One region of the Kitasatospora sp. NPDC004289 genome, then DNA from elsewhere that is predicted to be linked to it. Evidence: riboswitches for the same ligand, from Rfam matches in the RefSeq annotation. Region 1 holds a riboswitch; each other region holds the start of a gene.

Evidence for each region. Region 1 has a riboswitch for S-adenosylmethionine ahead of ACWEPF_RS27545 (aminotransferase class V-fold PLP-dependent enzyme). Riboswitches for the same ligand answer to the same signal wherever they lie in the genome.
Region 2: another riboswitch for S-adenosylmethionine. It lies ahead of ACWEPF_RS19050 (IclR family transcriptional regulator); the one in region 1 lies ahead of ACWEPF_RS27545 (aminotransferase class V-fold PLP-dependent enzyme).
Region 3: another riboswitch for S-adenosylmethionine. It lies ahead of thrC (threonine synthase); the one in region 1 lies ahead of ACWEPF_RS27545 (aminotransferase class V-fold PLP-dependent enzyme).

What each region holds. Positions count from the first base shown of each region.
Region 1 covers NZ_JBSGEL010000048.1:2,351-11,785, reverse strand. The annotation lists gene ACWEPF_RS27565 (NYN domain-containing protein) at 1-1,165, opposite strand, end outside; gene ACWEPF_RS27560 (hypothetical protein) at 1,510-1,773, opposite strand; gene ACWEPF_RS27555 (rhomboid family intramembrane serine protease) at 1,968-2,765, shown strand; gene ACWEPF_RS27550 (Lrp/AsnC family transcriptional regulator) at 2,762-3,040, shown strand; gene ACWEPF_RS27545 (aminotransferase class V-fold PLP-dependent enzyme) at 3,233-4,594, opposite strand; SAM riboswitch class IV at 4,648-4,765, opposite strand; gene trpD (anthranilate phosphoribosyltransferase) at 4,878-5,909, opposite strand; gene ACWEPF_RS27535 (response regulator) at 6,056-6,475, opposite strand; gene ctaE (aa3-type cytochrome oxidase subunit III) at 6,914-7,534, shown strand; gene qcrC (cytochrome bc1 complex diheme cytochrome c subunit) at 7,679-8,488, shown strand; gene qcrA (cytochrome bc1 complex Rieske iron-sulfur subunit) at 8,485-9,435, shown strand, end outside.
Region 2 covers NZ_JBSGEL010000026.1:1,749-11,183, reverse strand. The annotation lists gene ACWEPF_RS19065 (AfsR/SARP family transcriptional regulator) at 1-230, shown strand, start outside; gene ACWEPF_RS19060 (AfsR/SARP family transcriptional regulator) at 227-3,976, shown strand; gene ACWEPF_RS19055 (cholesterol oxidase substrate-binding domain-containing protein) at 4,187-6,016, opposite strand; SAM riboswitch class I at 6,137-6,279, shown strand; gene ACWEPF_RS19050 (IclR family transcriptional regulator) at 6,473-7,186, shown strand; gene ACWEPF_RS19045 (phytoene/squalene synthase family protein) at 7,295-8,215, opposite strand; gene ACWEPF_RS19040 (peptidoglycan DD-metalloendopeptidase family protein) at 8,347-9,198, shown strand; partial or broken gene ACWEPF_RS19035 (FHA domain-containing protein) at 9,364-9,435, shown strand, end outside.
Region 3 covers NZ_JBSGEL010000032.1:83,965-93,399, reverse strand. The annotation lists gene ACWEPF_RS22375 (HD domain-containing protein) at 1-389, shown strand, start outside; gene ACWEPF_RS22370 (DUF4031 domain-containing protein) at 417-695, opposite strand; gene ACWEPF_RS22365 (hypothetical protein) at 692-1,048, opposite strand; gene groL (chaperonin GroEL) at 1,235-2,857, opposite strand; gene ACWEPF_RS22355 (cold-shock protein) at 3,183-3,386, opposite strand; gene ACWEPF_RS22350 (ubiquitin-like small modifier protein 1) at 3,922-4,200, opposite strand; gene thrC (threonine synthase) at 4,232-5,512, opposite strand; SAM riboswitch class I at 5,530-5,667, opposite strand; gene ACWEPF_RS22340 (glucosyl-3-phosphoglycerate synthase) at 5,845-6,825, shown strand; gene ACWEPF_RS22335 (alpha,alpha-trehalose-phosphate synthase (UDP-forming)) at 6,891-8,366, shown strand; gene ACWEPF_RS22330 (hypothetical protein) at 8,419-9,435, opposite strand, start outside.

The sequences.
Region 1 (9,435 bases):
GGCGGATCAGCTCGTCCGCCGTCTCGCCGGTCCGGCTGAAGCGCACCCGCACCCCGCGCGGCGGCGCCATGATGACCGGAGCGTCCAGGTCCTGACCGTCGAACACGCAGGTCACCTCGGCCTGGGTGCGCTGGGCCAGCATCGCCAGCCCGCCCAGCAGCCGCATCCGCTGCTGCTCCAGCGGCAGCGTCGGGTACCCGGTCTTGGTCACGTTGTAGCCGTCCACCACCAGGTGGACCTGAGGGATCGCCAGCAACTGGTCCAGCAGCGCCGGATCGTCCTCGGCCAGCGCCCGCCGGGCCACGTCGTGCGGCGAGGCCGAGCCCGGCACCACCGCGTCCACCAGATCGGCGGGGTGGAGCTGCGTCACCGGCAGCGCAAGCTCCCGCTGGAGGCCCTGGGCCGACTGCAGCACCGTGTCCAGCAGCAGCCGCAGCCGCATGTCCTCGACGCTGCGGCCCTCCCGGACCGAACGGCGGCCGGTCTCCAGCGCGCCCTCCAGCTCGGTGATCCGGTGCCGCAGCCGCCGGGACTCCGCCTCGGCGGCGCTCAGCTCGGCGGACGCGGCGGCCCTCGCCTCCGCCAACTCGGCCTGCGCCTTGCGGGCCTCGGCCTGCGCCCGCCGGGTGTCGCTCTCCAGGCTCCGCACCTTCTTGCGCAGCGACTCCGCCTCGCGCCGCACCCCCTCGCCCTCGGCGCGCTGCCGGTCGAGGTCGGCCCGGGCGTGGGCCCTGGCCTCCGCCAGCTCCTCCTGGAGCTTCTCCACCAGCCGCTCGGCCTCGGCCGCCGCCCCCTCGGCGCCGGCCCGCTCGGCCAGCTCCCCGGCCTCCGCCACCAGCGCGGCCCAGCCGGCCGGGCGGACCAGGTAGGCGGCGGCGGCCACGTCCATCGGATCGGCCGCGCCCGGCACGCTGCCCGACTCCAGTGCCTTCACCAGATCGGGCTGGCCCAGCCGCAGGCGTTCGGCTATCCGCTGCCGGAAGGCCGGGTCCGCCTCCAGCGCGGCGGCCAGCGCGGTGGCCGCGTACTTGGCCCGGCGGGCGGGGGTGAACTTGGCGTACTGCCGCAGCGAGGCCGGGAGTTCACCGGCGGGGAGCCCGCCGAGGGCGTCGGCGGCGATGCCCACCACGCGGTGGCGGACGCCCTCCGGGAGCGGACGGCCCAACTGCTCGCCGTGGGGCTGCTCGGTGTCCTGGGGAACGGGGCCCTCGACAGTGAGGCCCTCGACGGTGGGGCCTGCGGTGGTGGGGGCCTCGGTGGCGAGGTCCTCGGTGGTGGGGTCCTCGGAGGCGGCGGCCGCAGGGGCCGGCCCCGCCGGGGGTCGCTGCCCCTGCGGTTCGGCTGTCCCCCTGGCTGCGTCCACCACGTCCTCGGCTCCGATCCTGCTGCGCGGGGTCCGCACGGCCGTTTGCCGCTGCCCTCAAACACACCGCTCTCTGCAATTGTCGCGGGTACCGTGCCCCGGCCCGACACGCGCCACACGCCGGGCGGGCCGGGGCACCCGCGATCTCAGGAGTCCTGCTGCTCCGCGGCGGCGTCCTCCGCCCCCGGACGGGCCACCAGCTCGACCTGGTCGACCGCGTTGCACCAGCGGCAGCGGACCGACTCGACGGTCTCGGCGAGCACCTCGGTCTCCTCCACCTTGGACTCACCGGCCAGGTCGAAGTGGAGGAACTCCACCGTCCGGGCGGAGCGGGTCACGTCGAAGCGGGTGAGGTTGCCGCAGAGCGTGCAACGCCAGCGGGTCTCGGCGGTGGGGAGCGCGATGGTCATGTGCCAAGTCCTCTCGTTGGTGCCGCGCGATCGGCGGTCACCCAGGGTCCGGGAGGCCAAGCCTATTGCCTGGCCGGGTGCCCGCGGACCGGGCGTCCGCGATCCGGTCCGACGGATTCCGGCCCGCCCCGCGGGTCCCCCACATGCAGCAGGCCCGGGTGTGCCGGACCGGCCCCGGAGGAATGCCTGCACCCATGGCCACCCCCGTCCTGGACCCGCCCGGCACCCGCGACCTCCGCCCGCCGGAACGGGTCCCCGTGGTCACCTGGACGCTGATCGGCCTGAGCCTGCTGGTCCTGCTGGTCTCCCCCAGCGCCGGCCTCAACCCCCGCTACGGCACCGGCCCGGCCCGGGTCTGCGCCGAGCAGCGCTACGAACAGCGCTGGGGGGCCGTCCCCGCCGAGCTGCTGGCGAACCGTCCGCTGACGCAGGACCGGCTCCGGCAGCTGCCGCCCGCGTCGGCGGACTGCCCGCCGCTGGTGCCCTCGCCGCACAAGCTGGTGCTGCTCTCGCCGCTGACCGGTCTGTTCGTGCACGCCGGGTGGGCGCACCTGCTGGGCAACCTGCTCTTCCTCTTCGTCTTCGGGCCGGGGGTGGAGCAGCGGTTCGGGCGGGTCCGGTTCCTGCTCGGCTACCTGATGGTGGGTCACCTCGCCACCTACGGCTGGGCGCTCGCGCAGACCGGCGGGCCCGAGTCGGTCCGCGCCCTGGTCGGGGCCTCCGGGGCGATCGCCGGAGTGCTCGGCGCCTACCTGCGGCTGTACCCGAGGGCGCGGGTCACCGCGCTGGTGCCGGTGCTGCTCTTCCTGCCGCTGCGGTTCCCGGCCTGGCTGGTGCTCGGGCTCTGGTTCCTGCTCCAGTGGCTCTCGGTCCGCCAGGGGGGCACCGGCGTGGCCTACGCGGTCCACGTCATCGGCTTCGCCGCCGGGTACCTGGGCACCTGGGCGGCCGTTACGCTGACCCGGAACCAACGGACAGGAGCTTCAGAGTGATCACCGCGATCGTGCTCATCAGGACCAGCGTCGACCGGATCCCCGAGATCGCCGAGGAGATCGCGGCCATCGAGGGCGTCAGCGAGGTCTACTCCGTGACCGGCGGCTACGACCTCGTCGCCATGGTCCGGGTCCGCCACCACGACGACCTCGCCTCCGTCATCCCGGCCAAGGTCAACAAGATCCCCGGCGTCCAGCACACCGAGACCCAGATCGCCTTCCGCACCTACTCCAAGCACGACCTCGAAGCGGCGTTCGCCCTCGGGCTCGACTGACATACGGAGCCTCGGCAGGGCAAGCGCTCAGGGGCGCGAGGAACTGCGCGGGTACGGAAGGCGGCTCACCGGCAACTGAACCGCCGTCAGCCGGTTGCCCGTGCTGCCGTTCCCCCCGCGCGCGCCGCGGCGGAGCCGCAGATCAGCAGAGCCCCGCGCCCCTGAGGTCGCTGCCCTACCGTCCCACTCCGCTCAGCCCCGACGGGAGTCGGCGACGCAGCGGCCGCCCTCGTTGCGGTAGTTCCAGGCCGCCCCGTCGGAGACGAGCGCCCGGACGGCGGCCAGGAAGCGGTCGAGGTGCTCGTCCGGGGTGCCGGCGCCGAAGGAGACCCGGATGGCGTTGAGGCTGCGCTCGCCCGGCAGCGACGGCTCGGGGGCGCCGCACTCGGAGGGCGCCGCCTCCTCCCCGCCGAGCAGGGTCCGCACCAGCGGGTGCGCACAGAACAGACCGTCGCGCACGCCGATGCCGTACTCGGCGGAGAGCGCGGCGGAGAAGTGCGAGCTGTTCCAGCCCTGCACCACGAAGGAGAGCACGCCGACCCGGGCGGCGTCCTCGCCGAACAGGCTGAGCACCCGGACCTCGGGGACCTCGGCCAGACCGGCCTTCAGACGGGCGATCAGCTCCTGCTCGCGGGCCTCCAGCGCGTCGAAGCCGGCCTCGGTGAGCGCCCGGCAGGCGGAGGCGACGGCGTAGGCGCCGATCACGTTCGGGGAGCCGGCCTCGTGGCGGGCCGGGCCGGTCTGCCACTCGACGGCGACGGAGCCGTCGAGCTCGCGGGCGACGGTGCGGCTGGCGCCGCCGCCGGCCAGGTAGGGCTCGGCGGCGTCCAGCCAGTCGGAGCGGCCCGCCAGGACGCCGGCGCCGAACGGGGCGTAGAGCTTGTGGCCGGAGAAGGCGATCCAGTCGACGTCCAGCTCGCGGACCGAGACGCGGTGGTGCGGGGCCAGCTGGGCGGCGTCCAGGACGACCCGGGCGCCGTGGCGGTGGGCCACCTCGGTCAGTTCGGCGATCGGCCAGAGCTCGCCGGTGACGTTGGAGGCACCGGTGACGCAGAGCAGGCGGTGCTCGGCGGGGTTCTGAGCGAGCGCCAGGTCGAAGGCCTCGACCGCCTCGGCGTGCGAGCGGGGGGCGCGCAGGTAGGTGACCTTGAGGCCGTTGTGCGCCCAGGGCAGCAGCGAGGCGTGGTGCTCGGTCTCGAAGGCGAAGACCTCGGTGCCGGCCGGGACGGCGGCGGCCAGGAGGTTGAGCGAGTCGGTGGTGGCGCGGGTGAAGACGACCTGGTCGCCCTCGCGCAGGTCGAGGAACTCCTCGACGGTGCGGCGGCTCTGCTCGAACAGGTCGGTGGAGAGCTGAGAGAGGTAGCCGGCGCCGCGGTGCACCGAGCCGTAGTACGGGGCGTAGGCGGCGACGTCGTCCCAGACCCGCTGGAGGGCCGGGGAGCTCGCGGCGTAGTCGAGGGCGGCGTAGGTGACCTTCTCGCCGGAGGCCAGCGGCACCTGGACGTCGTGGCCGAGGACGGGGAGCGGGGCGCAGGTGGAGGTGGCGACGGACATGGGGGTGCACTCCTCTGAAGGTCCGGGACCTCGGGGTGCAGCTGTGCCGCCGACGTCCGCGCTTGCGCTGCGGACGGATCGCCGCAGTGCCCGGTCCTCACCCAGGGCACCCCGCCACGGACGGAGGGTTGCCGGACAGCAAGCTGGGGCTTGTCGCTGTCGCTCATGACCTGTCGTGAACTCTAGAGCGGCTTCCGAAGAGTGGTCAAACGGCATTCCACTATCTGGACGCATCCGGGTACGAAGAAGGCCCGGACCGTGGTCCGGGCCTTCAACTCGACGCTCAGGAACGGGTGGTGGCCTCGGCCCAGTTCTTCAGCAGGGTCTCGGCGGCGCCCGAGTCGATGGCCTCGGCGGCCCGCGCCATCCCGGCCTTCAGCTGCTCCGGGAGCGGGGCGTCGGTGAGGTCCAGGGCGGTCAGCGCGGCGGCCGAGTTGAGCAGCACCGCGTCCCGGACCGGGCCGCGCTCACCCGCCAGCAGGCGGCGGACCACGGCGGCGTTGAAGGCCGGGTCGCCGCCGCGCAGCGCCTCGATGTCGACCAGGTCGATGCCGACCTCGCGCGGGTCGAAGGTGGTCTCGGTGACCTGACCGTCCTTCACCGTCCAGACGTGCGAGGTGGTGGAGATGGTCAGCTCGTCCAGGCCGTCGTCACCCCGGAAGACCAGCGCGCTGGCGCCGCGGCGGGCCAGCACCCCGGCGATCAGCCCGGCGAGGCGGGTGTCGAAGCAGCCGATCGCGTGGGCGGTCACCCGGGCCGGGTTGGTCAGCGGGCCGAGGATGTTGAAGGCCGTCGGCACCCCGAGGTCGCGGCGGGCCGGGGCCGCGTGCCGCATCGCGGGGTGGAACACCGGGGCCGGGCAGAAGGTCAGGCCGACCTCCTCGGCGATCTCGGCCACCCGGTGCGGCGGGACGTCCGGGCTGACGCCGAGCTGCTCCAGCACGTCGGTCGCGCCGCTGGCGGAGGAGGCGGCACGGTTGCCGTGCTTCACCACCTTGGCCCCGGCGGCGGCGGCCACGATGGCCGACATGGTGGAGATGTTGACCGTCTTGGCGCGGTCGCCGCCGGTGCCGACGATGTCCACCGCCGGTCCGGGGACGGTGAGTTGGACGGCGTGGGCGTACATCGAGTCGACCAGGCCGGCGATCTCGTCCACCGTCTCGCCCTTGGCGCGGAGCGCCACCACGAAGCCCGCCACCTGGACGGGGGTGGCCTCGCCGCTCATGATCCGGTCCATCGCCCAGGCGGCGTCGGCCTGGGTGAGGTTCTCACCGGCGAGCAGTGCGCTCAACAGGTCGGGCCAGGTACGGGCCATGGCTAGCTCCAGTTCTCCGTCTTGACGTGGACTGGAGCCAGCCTAGCGAGGTGCGGCCCGCTGATGCGGTGTTGTTCTTCCCAGTGAGACGGCCGCCCCGGGTGGGACGGTGCGTCAGTTCCCCGCGCCCCCGGACGCATCACCACTTACGCAGGAGTGCGCCTCGCCACGCGGGCTCGCAGCAGCGTGGCCGCGGACTCGGCGAAGGGGACCGGGTCGACCGGGTGGGAGATGGCGGCGTCGGCGCGGGACCAGGCGGCGAGCCAGGAGTCCTGCGGGCGGCCGATGAGGACGAGGACCGGCGGGCAGCCGTAGATCTCGTCCTTGATCTGGCGGGCGACGCCGAGGCCGCCGGCCGGGACGGCCTCCCCGTCGAGGACGCAGAGGTCGATGCCGCCCTTCTCCAGGGCGCGCAGGACGGCGGGCACCGTCGCGCACTCCAGCACCTCGACCTCGGGGAGGTCGGCGGCGGGGCGGCGGCCGAGGGCAAGGGTGACCTGCTCGCGGGTGTTGCGGTCGTCGCTGTAGACGAGCACGGTGAGCGTCTCGTCCGTCGTGTGCGCCATGGGCCCTGCTCCCGGTGCTCGTCCTCTTATATGGGTGGTGCGCGCGCGTCGGCTCGACCGGGCCCGGATGTGATCCGGACCACGTTCACTTCCGGATGCTACTCCGGCGCACCGCCCGTGGTGAGCCCCTCGCGCGATCTCGCCGGGACGAGCCCTCCCGGGACTCACCCGCTCGGGCGACGGACCGTCACCCGGTGGGCCGAGTCCACCCGGACGGCGGAGGGAGCGGGCGCCCCTAGCCGACGGACCGTCAGGAGGCCCGGAGCAACACGCGGGGCGAACGGGTGTCGGCACCTTCCGATGAACCATCAGAAAACGGACACCGGGCCGGTGGAGGGGGTCTCCGACGCCCCGTCGGCTGCCATCGGGGCATACCGCACGCACCGGACACTCCGAGGTGGACCCCCCGGCGTGAAGACGGAATAAGGGACCGACATAATGTCCGTCGTGGCGACAGCAACAGCAACAGAAACCGGACACGCGCACGGAGCGGTCAACAGGCCGAACCTCGTCAGCGTCGGAACCATCGTCTGGCTGAGCTCGGAGCTGATGTTCTTCGCGGCCCTGTTCGCGATGTACTTCACCCTCCGCTCGGTCAAGGGCGCAGAGTTCTGGACCGAGAAGGCTCACGCACTGAACGTGCCCTTCTCCTCGGTGAACACCACGATCCTGGTGCTCTCCTCCCTCACCTGCCAGCTCGGCGTCTTCGCCGCCGAGCGCGGTGACGTGAAGAAGCTCCGCTCGTGGTTCGTCATCACCTTCGTGATGGGCGCGATCTTCATCGGCGGTCAGATCTTCGAGTACACCGAGCTGGTCAAGAAGGACGGCCTCTCGCTGTCCTCGGACCCGTACGGCACGGTGTTCTACCTGACCACCGGCTTCCACGGCCTGCACGTGACGGGTGGTCTGATCGCGTTCCTGCTGGTCCTGGCACGGACGTACGCAGCCAAGCGGTTCACGCACGAGCAGGCCACCGCCGCGATCGTGGTGTCGTACTACTGGCACTTCGTCGACGTCGTGTGGATCGGCCTGTTCGCGACCATCTACCTGATCAAGTAACCAGCTAGATCAGGTCGCTGGCCGCCGGCCGGAGCCGACTGACCGCACCGACCGACCGCGCGCGGCCCCGCAGCACCCGAGCAGAACGGGCAGCGCGGGGCACGCCCATCCAGCCGACCAGATCCTGACCCCGGGGTTAAATCCGTGAAAAAGCTCTCAGCACGACGGCGCCACCCACTGGCGGCGCTGCTCGTCCTAATCTTCGCCCTGGCGGCCACCGGGGGACTGTACGCCGCGTTCGCGCCCGCAGAGAAGGCGCAGGCCGACAGCTCGGCGCAGTCGCTCGCGATCGATGAGGGCAAGAAGCTCTTCGCCGTCGGCTGCTCCTCCTGCCACGGCCTCAACGGCGAGGGCACCTCGGACGGTCCGAGCCTGGTCGGCGTCGGCACCGCCGCGGTCGACTTCCAGGTGGGCACCGGCCGCATGCCGGCCCAGCAGCCCGGCGCGCAGGTGCCGAAGAAGAAGGTCATCTACTCGCAGCCCGAGATCGACCAGATGGCCGCCTTCGTGGCCTCGCTCGGCCCCGGCCCGGTGGTTCCGCTCAAGGAGCAGTACACCTCCACCAACCCGGACGACGTCGCCAAGGGCGGCGAGCTGTTCCGGACCAACTGCGCCCAGTGCCACAACTTCGCCGGTCAGGGTGGTGCCCTGACTCGGGGCAAGTACGCCCCGTCGCTCGAGGGCGTGGAGGCCAAGCACATCTACGAGGCCATGCAGACCGGCCCGCAGAACATGCCTTCCTTCCCGGACAGCACCATGCCCGAGGAGCAGAAGAAGCAGATCGTGGCCTTCGTCCGCCACACCACCAACGACGAGCCCAACCCCGGCGGCCTGACCCTGGGCAGCCTCGGTCCGGTGACCGAGGGCCTGTTCGGCTGGATCTTCGGCCTCGGCTCGCTCATCGCGGTCGCGATCTGGGTCGCCGCCCACACCACCAAGGCCAAGAAGTCATGAGCCACGACATGTCCAAGGACAACCTGCCGGAGTCGCACGACTCCCACGGCACCGCGGTCGCCACGCACGGCGACCCGTTCGCCGACCCGGGCCTGCCGGCCCACGAGCCGCGTCGCACCGACATCGACGAGCGGGCCGCCAAGCGGGCCGAGCGCCAGGTCGCGATGCTGTTCATCCTGTCGATGCTGTCGACCATCGGGTTCATCGCGTCCTTCGTGATCTTCCCGATCGACAAGATCGTCTACATCTTCCCGATCGGTCACGTCAGCGCGCTGAACTTCGCGCTCGGCCTGACCCTCGGCGTGGCGCTCTTCTGCATCGGCGCGGGCGCGGTCCACTGGGCCCGCACCCTGATGTCGGACCACGAGATCCCGGCCGAGCGCCACCCGATCGAGGCCGACGACGAGGTCCGCGCCGACGTCATCGAGCAGTTCAAGACGGGTGCCGCCGAGTCCGGCTTCGGCCGTCGCAAGCTGCTGCGCAACACCCTGATCGGGTCGATGGCCCTGGTGCCGCTCTCCGGCGTGGTGCTGCTCCGCGACCTCGGGCCGCTGCCCGAGGACAAGCTGGAGCACACCGGCTGGAAGGAGGCCACCCAGGCCAAGCCGCTCCAGCTGATCAACATGAACACCAACGAGCCGATGAAGCCCGAGGACGTCATCGTCGGCTCGCTCACCTTCGCGAAGCCGGAAGGCCTCGAGGAGGACGCGCACGACTTCCAGGTCCAGATCGCCAAGGACGCGCTGATGCTCGTCCGGATCGCGCCCGGCGACCTCAAGGACGAGAAGTCCAAGGAGAAGGGCTTCGAGGGCATCCTCGCCTACTCGAAGATCTGCACCCACGTCGGCTGCCCGATCAGCCTGTACGAGCAGCAGACCCACCACGCGCTCTGCCCCTGCCACCAGTCGACCTTCGACCTGGCGGACGGCGCGCGCGTCATCTTCGGC
Region 2 (9,435 bases), on a different contig from region 1:
CCGACGCCATTGTCGACCTACAGCAGCTGAACCTGGACCACCCGGGCAACGACAGGATCGTGGTCCTGTTGTCGACCGCGCTGGCCATGACTGGGTCTCACCGGCATGCGCTGGAACTGCTCGATGGTGAACTGGCTCGCTGGGAGGAGCAGTACGCACGAGTGCCGGAGCGGCTGTTGCGGCAGCGCGAACTGGTCGTTTCAGGAAGGCTGGTGGAGGAGTGGGGATGATCGAGGCTCGCCTTCTCGGTCCGGTGAGTCTGGTGTCCGATGGAGTCCCGGTGAACCCTGGGGGTCCGAATGGCCGGACACTGCTGACTGCGCTGCTGTTGTCGCCCGGGCGGCAGGTTCCTGCGGAGCAGCTCGTCCTGGACGTCTGGGGTGAGACTGCTCCGGTGCGGGCGCGAGCCCAGCTGTACTCCCTGATCAGTCGCCTACGCGGACAACTCCGAACGTCGGGCGGGGGAGTGACGGTCTCTCGCCATGCGCGGATGGAGAGCTACTCGTTGGACATCGCACCCGAGTCAGTGGATTCCACTCGATTTCGTGCCCTGCACCGGGACGCCGTCGATGCGTTGGCTGATGGTCAGGCGGAGCATGCGTTCGCGCTGTCCGAGCAAGCACTGGAGTGCTGGAGTGGACCGGCACTGAGCGGTGTCAAGGCACACGGGCGACTGGAGGTCGAACGGCGTGGGCTGGAGGAGCTACGACTGGAGGTACTGGCACTACGTCACGACGCTGGTCTGCGACTCGATCGACTGGCAGCCGTGATCCCTGGGTTGCGTTCGTTGGTAGCCGAATTTCCCAGCCGGCGACGATTCAAGGACCAACTGGCGGAAGCACTGGAGCGGTCCGGCCGATCCGCCCAGGCCTGGGAGTTGAGACATGAGTACGAGCAGCAGGGCCGTGCTTCCGATGGCTCGGTCGATGTAGTGCCCCAGGCACCGGTCGGGGTCACGACCGCCCTTGGGTCTCGGCCGGCCGGTCCAAGGAAGGCCGGGGGCTCCTTGCGAGCGGATTCGGACATGCCTCAGATCTCTTTGCTGGGTCCGGTGCGGGCCTGGATCGGGGGCCACGAGATCCCTCTCGGGTCACCCCAGCAGAGGGCGGTGCTCACCATGCTCGCCGCACAACCCGGCGGACCGGTCTCCATCCCGGAGCTTGTCGACGGAGTCTGGGGCGACCGCCCTCCACCGCAGGCGGTCGCGGCGGTCCGCACCTACATGTCACGCCTTCGAGCGGTCTTGGAACCGGTGAAAGAGATGCCGAGCTCAGCCGCCCGGATCGTTGGTACGAGCGACGGCTATGCCCTGCTGTTGCCCCGGGAAGCAATTGATCTCCATCTGTTCGAGGACACGCTCGCTGAGGCGTGGTCGGCCCAGTCGGTCGGGGATGCCAGGGCGACCGCACAGGCAGTGACGGCGGCATTGGATCTCTGGCGAGGTGGCCAGGCATTGGCGTCGGTGACAGGTCCCCATGCGGAGATGCTGCGGATCAGGCTTGAGGAGCGTCGAATCGCAGCCCAAGAACTTCGGTTCGAGTCTGAGCTGGCGCTGGGCGGCGGTCCTGAGCTCATCGCGGAGCTGTCCCAGACGGCTAGTCAGCACCCGCTACGCGAGCGGCTACGCGAGTTTCTGATGATTGCTCTGTATCGTGCAGGACGTCAGGCCGAGGCTTTGGGAGTCTACGCCGACACTCGCAAGCTGCTGATCGACGAACTCGGAGTCGAGCCGGGAGTCGGGCTGTCTGCCGTGCACGCCCGTATCTTGTCTGCGGACCCAGAACTCCTCCCTGAGCTGCCTGCAGTCTCTCGACAGGCACCGCCGACGAACGCGTTCGTCCCCCGGCCGCCAGCTCAACTTCCGGCAGACCTTACGGACTTCACCGGCCATCATGAGCTGGTTCACAGACTGACCGAAGATCTGCTGGGCGGGGGCGGGCCAGCGGTGCAGGTGCAGGTGCTCCGGGGAATCGGCGGAGTGGGAAAGACGACGCTTGCCGTGCACGTGGCCCACAAGGTCAGGCTCGCCTTCCCGGATGGCCAGCTCTATGCCAATCTGCGCGGCACTGGCGCAGCCCCAGCTGATCCGGCGACGGTGTTGGGTGACTTCCTGTACGCGCTGGGAGTGCATGACGTTCCGGACTCGTACGAGCAGCGTGCCGCCCTGTACCGTTCGTTGCTGGCCGACCGACGGTTGCTCGTCGTACTGGACAATGCCAGAGATGCCGAACAGGTTCAGTCGCTCATCCCCGGGGTCTCCGGAAGCGCTGTGCTGGTTACCGGTCGTTCCCGGTTGGTCGGGATGTCTGGCGTACGCGTATGGGATGTTGACCGGCTGACGGAGGCCGACGCCTTGGAGCTGTTCGCCGCAGTCGTGGGGGATGGTCGCGTCGGAGCCGAGCTGGAGGCGGCGCGCGCTGTGGTGTTCGCCTGTGGACTTCTCCCACTTGCCGTCCGTATCGCCGCCGCGAGGCTGGCCAGCAGGCCGCGGTGGAGCGTGTCGGACTTGGCCCGGCGGCTAGCCGATCAGCAGCGCCGACTCGACGAACTTCAGCTGGGGAACCTAGCGGTAGAGACGACGATCGGGCTCGGGTACCACCAGTTGTCGAGTGAGGAGTCCCGCGCGTTCCGGCTTCTTTCGGTGGTCGATTCCTCCGAGCTGCCGCTCTACGCCATTGCCGCGCTGATCGGCAAGGACGAGACCAGCGCTGAGAATCTCGCCGAGGGCTTGGTCGAGGCCAACATGCTGGAATCCCACTCCCCCGGTAGGTATCGCTTCCACGATCTTCTGTTGCTCTTCGCGCAGCGACAGAATGAACGGGTGGGTGATTCCGATGAGCAGAAGGCTGCGCTGGGGCGACTGCTGACCATCCTCCGGGCGATGGTGTATGACACAGCGCAGGAGCCGAATCTCGGTGATGAGTTTCCCGATTCGCCGGGAATGAAGCGCAGCGCTGCCTCGGCGCAGGTGGAGGGTGTCCGAGATGTTCGAGACTGGCTCAACTCCAGCCGCGCGATGATCCTTGGTGCAGTCGAGGCCGCATTCTCTTGGGCAGGGCTCGAACATCTTGCCATGGATGTCGTCGTTGCGCTGACCACAGCCCTGAACGGCTGGGAGTCGACGTGGAGGTTGCGCGCAATCCTCGACGATGCTGCCAGCTCGCGACGGTATCAGTCGGATGCGTATCTCCTTGCGCGGATCCGGTACGTGCAGGGTGACTTGTTCGCAACAGGAGGTGAGTTCATAAAAGCAGAGGAGGTACTTCGTGAAAGCATTTCCCTGCTGTGGAAGGAGGATCATCCCCGGCTCAGCGCGATGGTTTCTCTTCGCCTGGCCGGCGTACTCAGCGTCACCGGCCGATCCGGCGAGGCGCTGCCCCTGTATGACAAGGCGCTGGAGATTTCCCGTCGTTTGGGAGCCGCTCTGACGGAGATTCGGATTCTTGCGAACGTGGCGAGGGCCTACGTGCAGTCAGGACGGCCGGAAGCCGGAGTTCAGTCAGCGCGAACGGCAGTCGAGGCGGCACGCTTGACAGGTAGCGCGCCGATTCTCGCCGATGCACTGTACCAACTCGGTGTCGTGCTCAACGCCACCGAGGAACCGGGCGAAGCTGCTGATCACCTGAGCGAGGCGCTGACGTTGTACCGAACCGAGCAGAGTCGACTCTGGGAGTGCTACTCACTCGCCAGGCTTGCTGCGAGCTTGCTGGCGAGCGGACGGTACTCGGAGGCGGCCGCTGCGGCCGGCCAGGCGCTGGCCATCGGTCAGGAACTGGACGCTGCATACTGCCAGGGCCTCGCCCACGCAGCGCTGGGCGAGGCCCTGCTACGGCTGGGCCAGCAGGCAGCCGGGCTGCAGAGTCTTCGCGAGGCGCACTCGGTGTTCGAGCGGCTCGGGGTGCCGGAAGCCGCAGCGGTGGAGGAACGCCTTGAAGCGATAGTGATGGATCACGGCAGTTCGGAGGTTTCCTGGTAGCCCTGAACCCGCTGCGCGCTGTCACTCCAAGCGTCGGAAGAGATGTAGGCCGCTCTCACCGAACCTGGCGGGTAGGGCTCGACCATTTCTCTCCCCCCGCCGAGGCCGACTGGCATGGGGCGTGAAGTGGCCCTGGCAGCTGGGTCTGTTGTGCGCCAGAGCCACCGCGTGGCGGTTCCTGATGCGGCTTGGTGACTGGAAGCCTGACGATCAGCGCAGGAGGGTGTCCAGGAAGGGGTTGCCGAAGACGTGGTGGGGGTCGAGGCGGTCGAGGGTGGTGACGGCCTCGGTCCAGTCGGGGAAGGAGGCGGGGATGGTGGTGGTGAGGAGGGTGGGGTCGGACCAGGCGGCGGTGTCGGTGTAGGCCCAGCCCTTGGACCATTCGACCCGGAGGGCCGCGCGGGTGCCGTCGAAGAGGGCGAGCAGGGCCTGTTCGAGGTCGCGGCAGAAGCGGTGCAGGCCGGGGGTGCCGGGGAGGGTGAGGATGTCGAGCCAGAGGGCGGTGTCCCGGTCGGGGTGGGCGGGGTCGGGGCGCAGGGCGGAGAGCAGGGCGGGCCGCGCGCCGGGGATGCCGGTGGCGGCGGGGTCGTCCAGGCCGGTGACGCGGATCTCGACGGCGCCGTTGACGGGGTACTCGCCGCGCTGCTGGTACTCCGTCAGCAGGCGCTCGTAGGTGGTGGTGAAGGCGTTGACCGCCCACTGGAGGTCGGCCCGCCGCAGGTGGACCGCGTAGCCGTTGGCGGTGACCCGCAGGGTGGTGGGGCGGACGTACTGCAGGAGGGCCCGGGAGGGGCCCCAGAGGTCGGAGCGCAGGCCGTCGGCGAGCAGGTGGGTGAGGAGCTCGCCGGTGAGCAGGGAGCGCAGCAGGCCGCTGGAGAGCAGGACGTCGGTGAGGTCCCCGGTGAGGCCGATCTTGGTGATGAGGAACTGGAGCTGCCCGAAGACCGGGGCCAGTTCCGGCGCGCCGGAGACCAGTTGGCCGGCCAGGTCGGCGACCGGCTTCGGGATGTTGTCGGAGAAGGGGTAGTTGTAGGGCTCGGTGACGGTGCGGGCGGCGAACGGCCGCCCGGGGGTGAGCCGCCAGGTCTTGAGCCAGGGGTGGGTGGTGAAGGCGTACCAGATCGCCTCGGCCCGGCCGTCCCGGTCGACGAAGGAGGCGAGGGTGCGGGCACCCGCGGTGCCCGGGGCGGCGAAGAGCTCGGTGGCCGGGACGTCGACCCGGCTGACGCAGCGCAGCGGACGGTCGGGCCCGACCCGGAGCACCGCCTCGGTGAGGAAGGCCCGGCCGAGCTGGACCAGCAGGGCGCCGGCCTCGGCCTCGGTGCGGTCGTAGGTGCGGAGCGCGTAGCGGCCGGCGGTCCCGTCCCAGACCACGGCGGTGAGCGAGACCACCTGGTTGGAGAGCGAGCCGTAGCCGTGGCCGGCCGGGGCGGTCTCACCGGCCGCCGGGACGGCGGTGCCGTGGCCGCCGATCGCGAGCACGCCGCCGACGGTGAGGTCGCCGGGGGCGGGGCAGGCTGTGACGCCGAGGCCCTGCTCGGCGAGGCGGGCCAGCAGGTCCTCCATCGCGGCGCCGGTCTGCACCCGCACGGTCGGTGCGCCGGACACCGTCGCCCCGGTGAGGGTGACGGCGGTGAGGTGGCGGGTGGTGTCGACCAGCAGGACGCGGGCGGTGGACGGGGTGCCGGGCGCGACGGTGAGCGGGGCCCAGCCGTGCCGGTGGCCCTGCGGGCGCAGCCGCCAGCCGGCGGCGCGGGCCCAGTCCGCGAGTTCGGCGACCTGCTCCGGGGTGGTCGGCTCGCAGACCCAGAGCGGGTCGGTGCGGACCTCCCCGGCCCAGTTCTCGAACACCTGCTGGTACGGGACCAGCCCTCCGGGGAGACCGGCGGGGGCGGCGCCGACGGCCTGCGCGCTGTCGGGCCCGACGGTGCCGCGCAGCAGCCAGGCCGCGCCGGCCGTGCCGAGGGCCGCGGCGAGCGTCTGACGGCGCGTCAGTCCCCGGTCGGTGTGCTGTGGTTGCCCTGCTCGTTGGTCTGTCACGCGGCGACGCTACCAATGTGGATCATCCGACGGGCCGGTTTCGGCCCGGGGCGGGGCGGTTCCGGACGAGGTGGGGGGAGGTTGGTCACGGCGCCGCCACGACTTGATATGGTTCCTCGCGAATCATCCAGAGGGGTGGAGGGACCGGCCCTACGAAGCCCCGGCAACTCCCCGTTCGACCCGGCGTCCGAAGTACGCGCCGTGCCGTGCGGGAGCAGTGCCAACTCCGGCCTGTCGCCACTGTGGCGCGGGAAAGATGAGGAGACACGGTGCTCTCTGTGCTGTCCTTCGCCCGGGCGCTACCCGCCCCGGCGCTTTCGCGTACCCGTTTCGTGTCCGGCGCAGGCATTCGGCCCACTTCTGCGGCCTTCCCTCGCTGACCACCCCCGGCTCCCCGCACGGAGCCGCCGCGGGCGGACCCACCCGCCGTCCGCGGTTCTGAGACGGAGTACACCCATGGAAACCATCAGCGGCGTCGGCGTCCTCGACAAGGTCACCTCGATCCTCGGCACCCTGGAGGCCGGCCCGACCACCCTGGCCGGGCTGGTCGCCGCCACCGGCCTGGCGCGGCCGACCGCCCACCGGCTGGCGGTCGCGCTGGAGCAGCACCGGCTGGTCGCCCGCGACATCGAGGGCCGGTTCACGCTCGGCGCCCGGATCGGCGAACTGTCGGCGGCGGCCGGTGAGGACCGCCTGCTGGCGGCGGCCGGGCCGGTGCTCGCGCACCTGCGCGACGTCACCGGGGAGAGCGCCCAGCTCTACCGGCGGCAGGGCGAGATGCGGATCTGCGTGGCCGCGGCGGAGCGGCTCTCCGGCCTCCGGGACACCGTCCCGGTCGGGGTCACCCTTCCGATGCGGGTCGGGGCCGCGGCCCAGATCCTGCTGGCCTGGGAGGAGCCGGAGCGGCTGCACCGGGGCCTGCAGGGCGCCAGCTTCACCGCGACCGCGCTGAGCGGGGTGCGGCGGCGGGGCTGGGCGCAGGCCGTCGGGGAGCGCGAGCTCGGGGTCGCGTCCGTCTCGGCGCCGGTGCGCGGCCCGTCCAACCGCGTGGTGGCGGCCGTCACGGTGTCCGGCCCGATCGAGCGGCTCAGCCGCCACCCCGGCGCCCGGCTGGCCCAGGCCGTGGTGGACGCCGCCGAACGCCTCACCGAGGCCGTCCGGCAGTCCTGAGCCCGGGCCGTCCTGAGCCCGGGCGGTCCTGAGCCCGGCGGTCACGAGAGCGCTGGGCCCGGCCGGTTCTGAGCCCTGAGTCGGGCAGCCGGGTGACCCGAGGGGTCGTCAGGGGTTCGCCCGGCGGACGCGCCGGGCCCGGAGGTACTCGCGTGCCAGCAGGCGGAGCGCGGCGCCCTTGGGCGGGCCGGCCGGGCGCCGGAGGAGGGCGGGGAGGTCGGCCCGGGCGGCGCGGGAGGTGAGCGCGTCCAGGCCGACCATGCAGCGGACCATCGGACGGTGTGAGGGCGGGGCGAGGTCGATCACGGCGCGGCCCTCGGCGAGGGTGCGGTCGGCGTGGTCGAGCTGAGCGGTGATCAGGGCCCGGACGGCCGGGAGGTCGGCGGCCCGTTCGAGGTCGGGGCGGGTGACGCCGTGCCGCTCCAGGACCTCCTGGGGGAGCGTCAGCCGGCCGTCGGCCAGGTCCTCGGCGAGGTCGGCGACGAAGTCGATCCGCTGGGCGGCGTCGAGGTAGGTGCGGCAGGCGGCGCGGTAGTCGCCCTGGTCACCGTCCGGGCCGAGCAGGGTGGCGACGACCAGGAAGGCGGGCAGCGCGTAGGCGTCCAGGTAGGCCTGGTAGTCCGCCTCGGTGGCGAAGCCGGGGAAGTCGAGGTCGGCGAGGGCACCGGCCAGGTGCTCCGGCACCAGCGTGCGCAGCGCGGGGTGGGCCTCGACGGTGTGCAGGAACGGGCGCAGCTCGGGCTGGTCGGTGGCCCCGGTGGCGAGGGCACGCTCGACCTCGTGCTCCCACCGCGCGTACGCCGCCCGCCGTCCCTCCGGAGGGCCGCTGTCGAGCAGGGTGTCGGTGCGGTGCATGTAGGCGGTGGCAGCGATCACGTGCGGCACCAGACCTGCGGGGAGCAGCAGTTGGGCGGCCAGCGCGGCCTCGCGCCGGTACCGCGTCACCTGCCGCCGCTGCCGGGTGTAGTCCTCCCGCAGCCCGGGGTCGGTGATCCCGGCCGCGTCCAACGCCCTCGTCCAGCCACTCATCCCGGGCCCGCCCCTCTCCTTGATCGTCTCCGCGAACCCTAACCGGACCCTCGGAGTTCCGAGGTGTCCGGGCGGCGCGGGTCCGGGGACGATGGGCCGGGGCGGCGCCGGCCGCCGGAGGAGGGTGGGGCGTGCGCAGGGTGTGGTGGGTGCTGCTGGCCTTGGCAGCGGCGTTGGTGACGGTGCCGGGGGTGGCGTCCGGGGTGGCGTCGGCGGAGCGGAGTGCGGAGCGTCCGGCGTTCCAACTCCCGTTCCCCTGCGGGTCGGTGTGGCAGTTGAACACCTGGGGCCATGACCCCGCGCTGGACATGGTGGTGGACGGGAACACCGGCTCGGACGGCCTTCCGGTGCTGGCCTCGGCGGCGGGCACGGTCTCCGCGACCTACCGGGACAACGGCTCGGGCAACACGATCCAGATCAACCACGGCGGCGGCTGGTTCACCGCCTACTACCACCTCAAGGACGCCCCGGACGCGTACGTGAAGAAGGGCGACCGGGTGGCCGCCGGTGCGGCCATCGGCCGGATCGGCACCTCGGGGGCCTCCAACTGGGCGCACCTGCACTACGAGCAGCGCTACCTCGCCAAGGGCGACTTCACCGACGAGCGCCACCGGGTGCCGTCCCTGCTGGACGGCGTGCGCTACTCGGGCCCGAACGCGAGCTGGACCGGCGTCGTCAGCCGCAACTGCGCGGGCGCCCCGCCCGCCTGGCAGGACTGCCCGAGCGGCTACGTCTGCTTCTACGACGGCCCGGACGGCACCGGTTCGGTCTGCCGCTCCGACTCCGACCAGCCGGTGAGCAGCTGCGGGTTCCGCCGCTCGTACTTCAACAACGGCTCGCCGCAGCCCGGTTACGACCACGTCCAGGTCTCCTTCCAGGGCGGTGGGGGGCTCTGCCTGCACCGCGGCTGGACCGAGGGCCGCGGCAGCCTGCCGGACGGCGGGAAGGTCGTCGAGGGCTTCGTCTGGCGCGGAGAGTGCTGAGAGCGGTGAGGCCGGTGAGAGCTGTAGGAGCAGTGAGAGCTGTGAGAGCGCCGGGACACCGGACGGAGTGCTGATCCGGTGACCGCTCCAGCGGTGATCGTTATCTGAACGATGTGTTCCGCTCGTTACCCTTCCTCCACCACCAGTGGGGAGGGGTATCGGCGCGTGTACAGCATCATCGTGGTTCCGGGGCCGGGGATGGAGCCGGAGGGGCAGTTGCGGCTCGCCCCCGGCGAG
Region 3 (9,435 bases), on a different contig from region 1:
GCTCCGAGAACGAGGAGCGCTCCGCGGCACTGGCCGTCCGCGCCCTGCGGGAGGCGGGCCTGGGCGGGGAGTTGGTCGAGGAGGTGGCCCGCCTGGTCCGCCTGACGGTCGGCCACCACCCGGCCGAGGGCGACCGCAACGGCGAGGTCCTCTGCGACGCCGACCTCGCGGTGCTCGGCGGCACCCCCGAGCAGTACGCCGCCTACGCGGCCGCCGTCCGCGAGGAGTACGCCTTCGTCCCCGAGGACGCCTTCCGGGCCGGCCGGGCGGCGATCCTGCGCCAACTCCTCGACCTGCCCGCGCTCTACCGCACCCCCGAGGCCCGCGAACGCTACGACGCCGCCGCCCGCCGCAACCTCGGGGGCGAACTGCTGCTGCTCGGCGGCTGACCCCGGGCCGGCCGGTCCGACGGGCCGTCAGGCCGGGCGCGGGCCCCGGACGTCCGCCTTGCGGCGGCGCAGGCCCGCCGCGCTGAGGCGGGCGACCAGCTCCTTGCTGCCGACCGGCTCCGCGCCGAGCGCCACCGCCTTCTCGTACCAGTGCGCCGGGATGTCGTAGTGGTCCCGCTCGAAGCCCCTCGCAGGGGCACCCAGCCGCTCCGCGAAGGCGTGCAGCTCCGCGTACGAGACGTCGCTCACCAGGTGCGACCAGTACTTCCCGTGCCCCGGCCAGGTGGGCGGATCGACCAGGATCACGTCAGCGACCCCACCGGGGCCACCGCCACGCCCTCCTTGCCGCACACCCAGTGCGGCTCCGGCCCCAACTCCGGCTCCACGCCCAGCGCGTGCGGATCCCCCTCGGCCGCGCACGACCGGCACACCGGCCACCGCCCGTACCCCTCCAGCAGCGCGTCCTGCACGTCCTGCGCCACCAGCCCCGCCAGGTACTCCACCCCGTCCGGCCACTGCTCCACCCACCACCGCCGCTTGGTGAGCACCTCCTCGACCAGCGACACCACCTGCGGATCGGCCACGTCACGCGCCGTCAGATCGGCCAGGATCAACGCCCGCGCCGCGTGCAGCGCACTCTCGATGCCATCGGAACTCATCCCCCCATTGTCCCCTCCCCCACCCGCCGCAGGAACCGGACCGGGCGAGTGACCGGGCGGCTCTCCGTCAGGTCGGTCCGGCCGCCGCCGCGGTCCCCCCGGACGGTGAAACGCCGCAGGGCGGCCTCCCCGGTGAGGGGAGGCCGCCCTGACGGACGTTCCGGAGCTTGCCGATCCTCGGGAGGATCAGAAGTCCATGTCACCGCCCGGCATGCCGCCGCCGGCGGCCGCGGCGGCCTTCTCCGGCTTGTCGGCGATGACGGCCTCGGTGGTGAGGAAGAGCGCCGCGATGGAGGCGGCGTTCTGGAGGGCGGAGCGGGTGACCTTGGCCGGGTCGATGATGCCGGCGGCGATCAGGTCGACGTACTCGTTGGTCGCGGCGTTGAGGCCCCAACCGGACTCGAGGTTGCGGACCTTCTCCACGACGACGCCACCCTCGAGGCCGGCGTTGGTGGCGATCTGCTTGATCGGGGCCTCGAGCGCGACGCGCACGATGTTGGCACCGGTGGCCTCGTCGCCGGTCAGCTCCAGCTTGTCGAAGGCGACACCGGCCTGCAGCAGCGCGACGCCACCACCGGCGACGATGCCCTCCTCGACGGCGGCCTTCGCGTTGCGGACGGCGTCCTCGATGCGGTGCTTGCGCTCCTTGAGCTCGACCTCGGTCGCGGCGCCGGCCTTGATGACGGCGACGCCACCGGCGAGCTTGGCCAGGCGCTCCTGGAGCTTCTCGCGGTCGTAGTCCGAGTCGGAGTTCTCGATCTCGGCGCGGATCTGGTTCACGCGGCCGGCGACCTGGTCGCTGTCGCCGCCACCGTCGACGATGGTGGTCTCGTCCTTGGTGATGACCACCTTGCGGGCGGTGCCCAGCAGGTCGAGACCGGCGTTCTCCAGCTTGAGGCCGACCTCCTCGGAGATGACGGTGCCACCGGTGAGGATGGCGATGTCGCCGAGCATGGCCTTGCGGCGGTCACCGAAGCCCGGGGCCTTGACGGCGACGGACTTGAAGGTGCCACGGATCTTGTTCACGACCAGGGTCGACAGGGCCTCGCCCTCGACGTCCTCGGCGATGATGACGAGCGGCTTGCCGCTCTGCATGACCTTCTCCAGCAGCGGGAGCAGGTCCTTGACCGAGCCGATCTTGGAGTTGGCGATCAGGATGTACGGGTCCTCGAAGGAGGACTCCATCCGCTCCAGGTCGGTGGCGAAGTAGGCGGAGATGTAGCCCTTGTCGAAGCGCATGCCCTCGGTGAGCTCGAGCTCCAGACCGAAGGTGTTGCTCTCCTCGACGGTGATGACGCCTTCCTTGCCGACCTTGTCCATCGCCTCGGCGATGAGCTCGCCGATCTGGGTGTCGGCGGCGGAGATGGAGGCGGTGGAGGCGATCTGCTCCTTGGTCTCCACGTCCTTGGCCTGGGCCAGCAGCTGGTCGGAGACAGCCTGGACGGCCTTCTCGATGCCGCGCTTCAGGGCCATCGGGTTGGCGCCGGCGGCGACGTTGCGCAGACCCTCGCGGACGAGCGCCTGGGCGAGCACGGTGGCGGTGGTGGTGCCGTCACCCGCGACGTCGTCGGTCTTCTTGGCGACCTCCTTGACGAGCTCCGCGCCGATCTTCTCGTACGGGTCCTCGAGCTCGATCTCCTTGGCGATGGAGACACCGTCGTTGGTGATCGTGGGGGCGCCCCACTTCTTCTCAAGGACGACGTTGCGGCCCTTGGGGCCCAGCGTCACCTTGACGGCGTCGGCAAGCTGGTTCATGCCGCGCTCGAGTCCGCGGCGAGCTTCCTCGTCAAAAGCGATGATCTTGGCCATCGGAAGTGGTCCTCCAGGACACGTCGACTGCGCCGGACCGGAGGGCGCCCGCGACGGACGGCCCTGGTGTGCGGGGGTCTTGTCCCCTACCGCTCCCGGGGGCCTCACCGACCCGGTCCGTTGTCACTCTCATGCTGTGAGTGCTAACGCCAATGATTAGCACTCTCGGGTATCGAGTGCAAGCCCAATCGTGATACGGACACCCGCGCCGCGGGCCCGCGCGCACACGACGACAGGCCCGTACGACGTGGTGTCGTACGGGCCTGCCGGCGAAGCGTGGAGACTGCCAGCCCGAAGCCGAGCCGAGGTCCGCAGGTGCGGAAGGTCAGACCGCCGCGCGGACCATGTCCGCCTGCGGGCCCTTCTGCCCCTGGGAGATCTCGAACTCGACCCGCTGGCCCTCCTCGAGGGTGCGGTAGCCGTCCATCTGGATCGCGCTGTAGTGGACGAACACGTCCGCACCACCGTCGACCGCGATGAAGCCGTAGCCCTTCTCCGCGTTGAACCACTTGACGGTGCCCTGAGCCATTCCGAACTCCCCTTGTGCTGTGCTGGCCCTTCGCGGGTCCACAGGATGCGGACCCAGGTCTGTACCGGCACACGCCCGAGGGAACCCCCCCTGGGCGTAGCCGCGGTCATTGCTTGAACGCGCCGACCGCCGCTGAATGTATCCGGACAGACGCCCTCTGCAACAGGGTCAACTTCGCCGAATTCACCGTGTGACGAAAGGGATGTGACGGGAGGAAAGCCTCACGGAGCGGCAATTCGCTCCGGGCATAGCGGACCAATCGGGATGAGACGCTGTCAGATTCCTGACGCTGGCCTGACAGTTCCCGTCCCACCGCGGGCGCCCGACGTCTCAACCGACGGACGGGCCCTGCGTGCACGACTCAGCCGTACCGCCGGACGGGATTCGAAACCTCCGATCCGACTCCGCACTCTACCCCCTGGCACCTGACGGAAATTCACCGCGACATGCGGCGGGCCGCCACCGAATAACCGGAATCATTCGTTCCGGTCGCGGTGACGGCCCGTCGATTGCGCCGTACTGCGGAGCAGCCGGTTCAGCAGCCCCCGGCCACGGCCGGAATGATCGAGATGCTGGTGCCGTCCTTGATCTCGGTCTCCAGGCCCTCGGCGAAGCGCACGTCGTCGTCGTTCACGTAGACGTTCACGAAGCGGCGCAGCTTGCCGGCGTCGTCCAGCACCCGGGCGGCGATGCCGGGGTGGTTGGCGTCCAGGTCGGCGATCACGGCGGCCAGGGTGGCGCCCTCGGCGGCCACCTCGGCGGCGCCGCCGGTGTAGGTGCGCAGGATGGTCGGGATGCGGACGGTGGCGCTCATGGGGGAACTCCTAGAACGGAACTGAAGGGGATCAGGCGGAGGCGAGGCCGGCGGCCCGGAAGGACTCCAGGGTCGGGCGGATGGTGGCGGTCAGACCGGCGTCGGAGACGGCGTCCAGGGTCTTCAGGCCGTCGCCGGTGTTGATCGCCACGGTCTCCTTGGCCGGGTCGAGCTGCCCGGTCTCCACCAGCTTCTTCAGCACGCCGATGGTCACGCCGCCCGCGGTCTCGGCGAAGATGCCCTCGGTGCGGGCCAGCAGCTTGATGGCCTCGACCACCTCGGCGTCGGTGACGTCCTCCACCGCGCCGCCGGTGCGGCGGGCGATGTCCAGCACGTACGGGCCGTCGGCCGGGTTGCCGATCGCCAGCGACTTGGCGATGGTGTCGGGCTTGACCGGCTTGATCACGTCGCGGCCGGCCTTGAAGGCGGCGGAGACCGGGGAGCAGCCCTCGGCCTGGGCGCCGAAGATCTTGTAGGGCCGGTCCTCGACCAGGCCGAGCTTGATCAGCTCCTGCAGACCCTTGTCGATCTTGGTGAGCTGGGAGCCCGAGGCGATCGGGATGACGATCTGCTCCGGCAGGCGCCAGCCGAGCTGCTCGCAGATCTCGTACGCCAGGGTCTTGGAGCCCTCGCCGTAGTACGGGCGGAGGTTGACGTTGACGAAGCCCCAGCCCTCGCCGGCCGGGTCGCCGATCAGCTCGGAGCAGAAGCGGTTCACGTCGTCGTAGTTGCCCTCGATGCCGACCAGCTCGCCGCCGTAGACACCGGCCATCACGACCTTGCCCTGCTCCAGGTCGTGCGGGATGAACACGCAGGACTTGAAGCCGGCCCGGGCCGCCGCCGCGCCCACCGCACCGGCCAGGTTGCCGGTGGAGGAGCAGGACAGGGTGGTGAAGTTGAACGCGCGCGCCGCCTCGATGGCGCAGGCCACCACGCGGTCCTTGAAGGAGTGGGTCGGGTTGCCCGAGTCGTCCTTGACGTGCAGCTGGGCGGTGAAGCCGAGCTCGCGGCCGAGGTTGTCGGCCTTCACCAGCGGGGTCCAGCCCGGGTTGAGGTTGGGCTTGGAGGCCACGTCGGCCGGGACGGGCAGCAGCGGGGCGTAGCGCCAGATGGAGGCCGGGCCGGCCTCGATCCGCTTGCGCAGCGCCTCGGCGTCCGCGGAGCCGAAGTCGTAGGCGATCTCCAGCGGGCCGAAGCACTCGAGGCAGGCGAAGCTGGGGCCGAGCGGGAACTTGGTGCCGCACTCGCGACAGGACAGCTGGTCGGCGGGCCCGAGGTCGACGGTGGGTGCGGCGGAAACAGCGGTAGCCATGGTGGCGGAGGCCTCTCTCCTCATCTTCCCCGTGACGCGGTCGCGCCACAGGCCGGAATTGGCACCTGTCCCGCCGTGGCCGCAGATGGGCCTGATCGCGCGAGAAGGTTGCCGGGACGTCAACGGGCCGTTCCCTCAGTCCCTCTGGATGAGCTCTGTGAAGTTGTGGTCCTGCTCTCCGGCCGACCCCGACGTGCGAAGGTCTGACCGCAGTACGAAGACTGTATCCGAAGGCGCCGGAGCGGGAACCGGCCGTCCGAGGTACGAGATGCGAAGCGCGAGGAGACGAGACAGTGCCCGACCAGCCTCAGCCGTCCGACCCTGCCGAGGAGTTGCTGCCGGAGGTGTCCGACTGGCTGTGCCAGCGCTCCTGGAGCGCCGGCGACCGGCCGTTGGAGGCACTGCTGGCGGCCAAGCAGGCGGCGGGGCCGGCCGGGACGATCAGCGTGGTGCTGCCGGCCCTGGACGAGGAGTCGACCGTCGGCGGGATCGTCCGGGTGATCCGCCGCGAGCTGATGGAGCGTCTGCCGCTGGTGGACGAGCTGGTGGTGGTGGACTCCGGCTCGGCCGACGGCACGGCCCGGATCGCGGCGGAGGCCGGCGCCCGGGTGGTGCACCGGGACGAGGTGCTGCCCCGGCTGCCGGCGGTGGCGGGCAAGGGCGAGGTGCTCTGGCGCTCGCTGCTGGCCACCTCCGGGGAGATCGTCTGCTTCGTGGACGCGGACCTGCGCGAGTTCGACCCGGCCTTCGTCTCCGGGATCGTCGGGCCGCTGCTGACCGACCCGTCGATCCACCTGGTGAAGGCGATGTACGACCGGCCCCTGGAGACCGACGGGGCCGTCGTCCCGGCCGGCGGCGGGCGGGTCACCGAGCTGGTGGCGCGCCCCCTGCTGAACCTCCACTGGCCCCAACTGGCCGGATTCGTCCAGCCCTTGGGCGGCGAGTACGCGGCCCGCCGGTCCCTGCTGGAGCGGCTGCCCTTCCCCACCGGCTACGGGGTGGAGCTCGGCCTGCTGGTGGACGCGCTGGAGCTGGCCGGGCTGGACGCGCTGGCCCAGGTGGACGTCGGGGTGCGGCACCACCGGCACCAGGACGGCCAGGCACTCGGGCGGATGGCGGCGACGATCTACCGCACCGCGCTGGAGCGGCTGGACCGGACCGACCGGCTGAAGAGCACGCAGGACCTGGTCCGTCCGCTGCTCACCCAGTTCACCCGGGATCCGGCCAGCCGGGAGTTCACCGCCCACACCCATCCGGTCGGCGCACTGGAGCGGCCGCCGATGGTGACCGTGCCGGAGTACCACCGACGGTGAGCCCCCCGCATGCGCCCCGTGTGCCGACTGGTTTGCCCCCGGGGGTGCGAGGCAAGGTTGGTGACATGGCCGATCTCGCGACCGAACGTTCGAATCAGACCGGGGCCGCCCCCATCCTGGTGGCCTCCAACCGGGGGCCGGTGTCCTTCACCGCCGAGGACGACGGTTCGCTGACGCTGCGCAGAGGCGGCGGCGGGCTGGTCTCCGGGCTCTCCGCGATCGACGACCCGTCCGCCGTCTGGGTGTGCGCCGCCCTCTCCGAGGCGGACCGCACCGCCGCCCGGCAGGCCCCCGACGGCCGGCTCGACCTGGCCGGGCACCAGGTCGGCGGTCAGGCCGTCCGGATGCTCGACATCGACCCCGGCACCTTCGCCCGGGCGTACAACGGGGTGGCCAACTCCACCCTCTGGTTCGTCCACCACCTGCTGTACGAGACCCCGGTGGCACCGGTCTTCGACGACCGCTTCCGCCGCGAGTGGGACTCCTACCGGGCCTACAACACCGCCTTCGCCGAGGCCCTGGCCGCCGAGGCCGCACCGGACGCCGCGGTCCTGGTGCAGGACTACCACCTCTCGCTCGCCCCCGCCCTGCTCCGCGAGCTGCGGCCGGACCTGAGGATCGGTCACTTCTCGCACACCCCGTGGGCCCCGCCCGAGTACTACCGGCTGCTGCCGGACGACGTGGCGGCCGACGTGCTCACCGGCATCCTCGGCGCCGACCGGGCCGGCTTCCTCACCCGGCGCTGGGCGCTGGCCTTCGCGGACTGCTGCGAGGCGGTGCTGGGCGCCGTCGTGGACCGCGCGGCACTCACCGTCACCCACGCCGGGCGGACCACCGCACTGGGGGTGCACGGGCTGGGCGCGGACGCCGACTTCCTCCGCGAGCGGGCCCACCAGCCGGACGTGGACGCCAGGTTGGCCACCCTCAGGGAGGCCGTCGGCGACCGTCGGACCATCGTCCGGGTGGACCGCACCGAGCTCAGCAAGAACATCGTCCGCGGTCTGCTGGCCTACCGGCACCTGCTGCGCACCCGCCCCGAGTGGCAGGACCGGGTGGTGCACGTCGCCTTCGCCTACCCCTCCCGGCACGACCTGCCGGAGTACCGCGAGTACACCGCCGCCGTGCAGCGGACCGCCCAGGAGATCAACGACGAGTTCGGGACGGCGGGTTGGCAGCCGCTGATCCTGCACGTGAACGACGACTTCCCGCGCTCGCTGGCCGCCTACCGGCTGGCCGACGTGGCCCTGGTCAACCCGATCCGGGACGGGATGAACCTGGTCGCCAAGGAGGTTCCAGTGGTCTCCGACGCGGGCTGCGCCCTGGTGCTCTCCCGGGAGGCCGGCGCCCACGCCGAGCTGGGCGAGGACTCGGTGGTGGTGAACCCCTACGACGTGATCGCCACCGCCGAGGCGCTGCACCGCGCCCTCACCATGCCGGAGGCCGAACGGGCCGACCGCACCAAGCGGTTGGCCGCCGCGGCCACCGCGCTGCCGCCGCAGCAGTGGTTCCTGGACCAGCTGCACGCGCTGCGCGGCGAGTGAGCGGGCCGTCCGGGCCGGTGGGGGGCTGATCCCCACCGGCCCGGACGGGTCGTCAGACCGCGACCGAGACCGTCTGCCCCGCCGCCACCTTGACGGTGAGGTAGGTGTAGGTGACCCCGTGCTCGACCTTGGTCTGCGCCTTGCGCGCCACCCCGTCCACGCTCAGCGTCGGGTGGCTGCCGGCGAAGCGGGCCTCCCAGGTGTAGGTGCGGCTCGCCGAGTGGTTGGTCAGGGTGGAGCGGTTGACCCCGTCCTGACGCAGGCCGATCCGGTCCTTGCCGACCGGGATGTCGTCCACCTGCAGCCAGTCCATCCCGGCGGGCAGCCGGGACTGCGTGGTGAGCCTGCGGTTCGGGGCGTCCGGCTCCAGGCCGAGCAGGCCGGAGACGGTCTGGCCGACCAGGGTGAAGGAGACCTCGGGGTAGTCGCCGTTCGGGCCCTGCGAGGCGTTCACGTGCTGCACGTCGCGCTGGTCGTAGACGTACTTCATCCACTTCCAGGCGGCGTCGTTGCGGTTGTTGGCGAAGAAGGTGTCCGGCAGGTAGGTGAAGGCCTCGATGTTGGACGGGCCGTCGGGGCCGGCCGCCTGGGCGTCCACGTAGTCCAGGTAGGCCTCGTTGCGCGGGCCGGCCTCGATGATCCGCTTCATCGGCATGAACCAGCTGTTCTCCAGCCCCCAGCCCTTGAACGCGGTGCCGTCCAGTGAGTACGCCCGGACCATGTCCGCGCCCGAACCGGCGCCGCTCCACTCGGAGTTGAAGTACTGCTTGAGGGCGGCGGCCTGCTGCTCGGCCCTGGCGGCCAGCGCCGTGTCGCCCTTGCCCCGGGCCAGCGCGGCCAGGCCGAGGTAGGCCTGGTACTGGGCGGCTATGCCGTCACCGGCCTCGGCCAGCTTCTCGTTGCCCTGCTCGTTGTAGCTGGCGGTGCCGGAGAAGATGCCCTTGCCGGTGCCCTCCGCGACCGCCACCCCGCCGTTCGGCTTCGCCTGGTCGTGCAGGGCGACGAACTCTTCCGTGGTGTGCCGGTAGAAGTCCCAGAACACCTCGTCCTCGACGTAGGACTTGTCCCC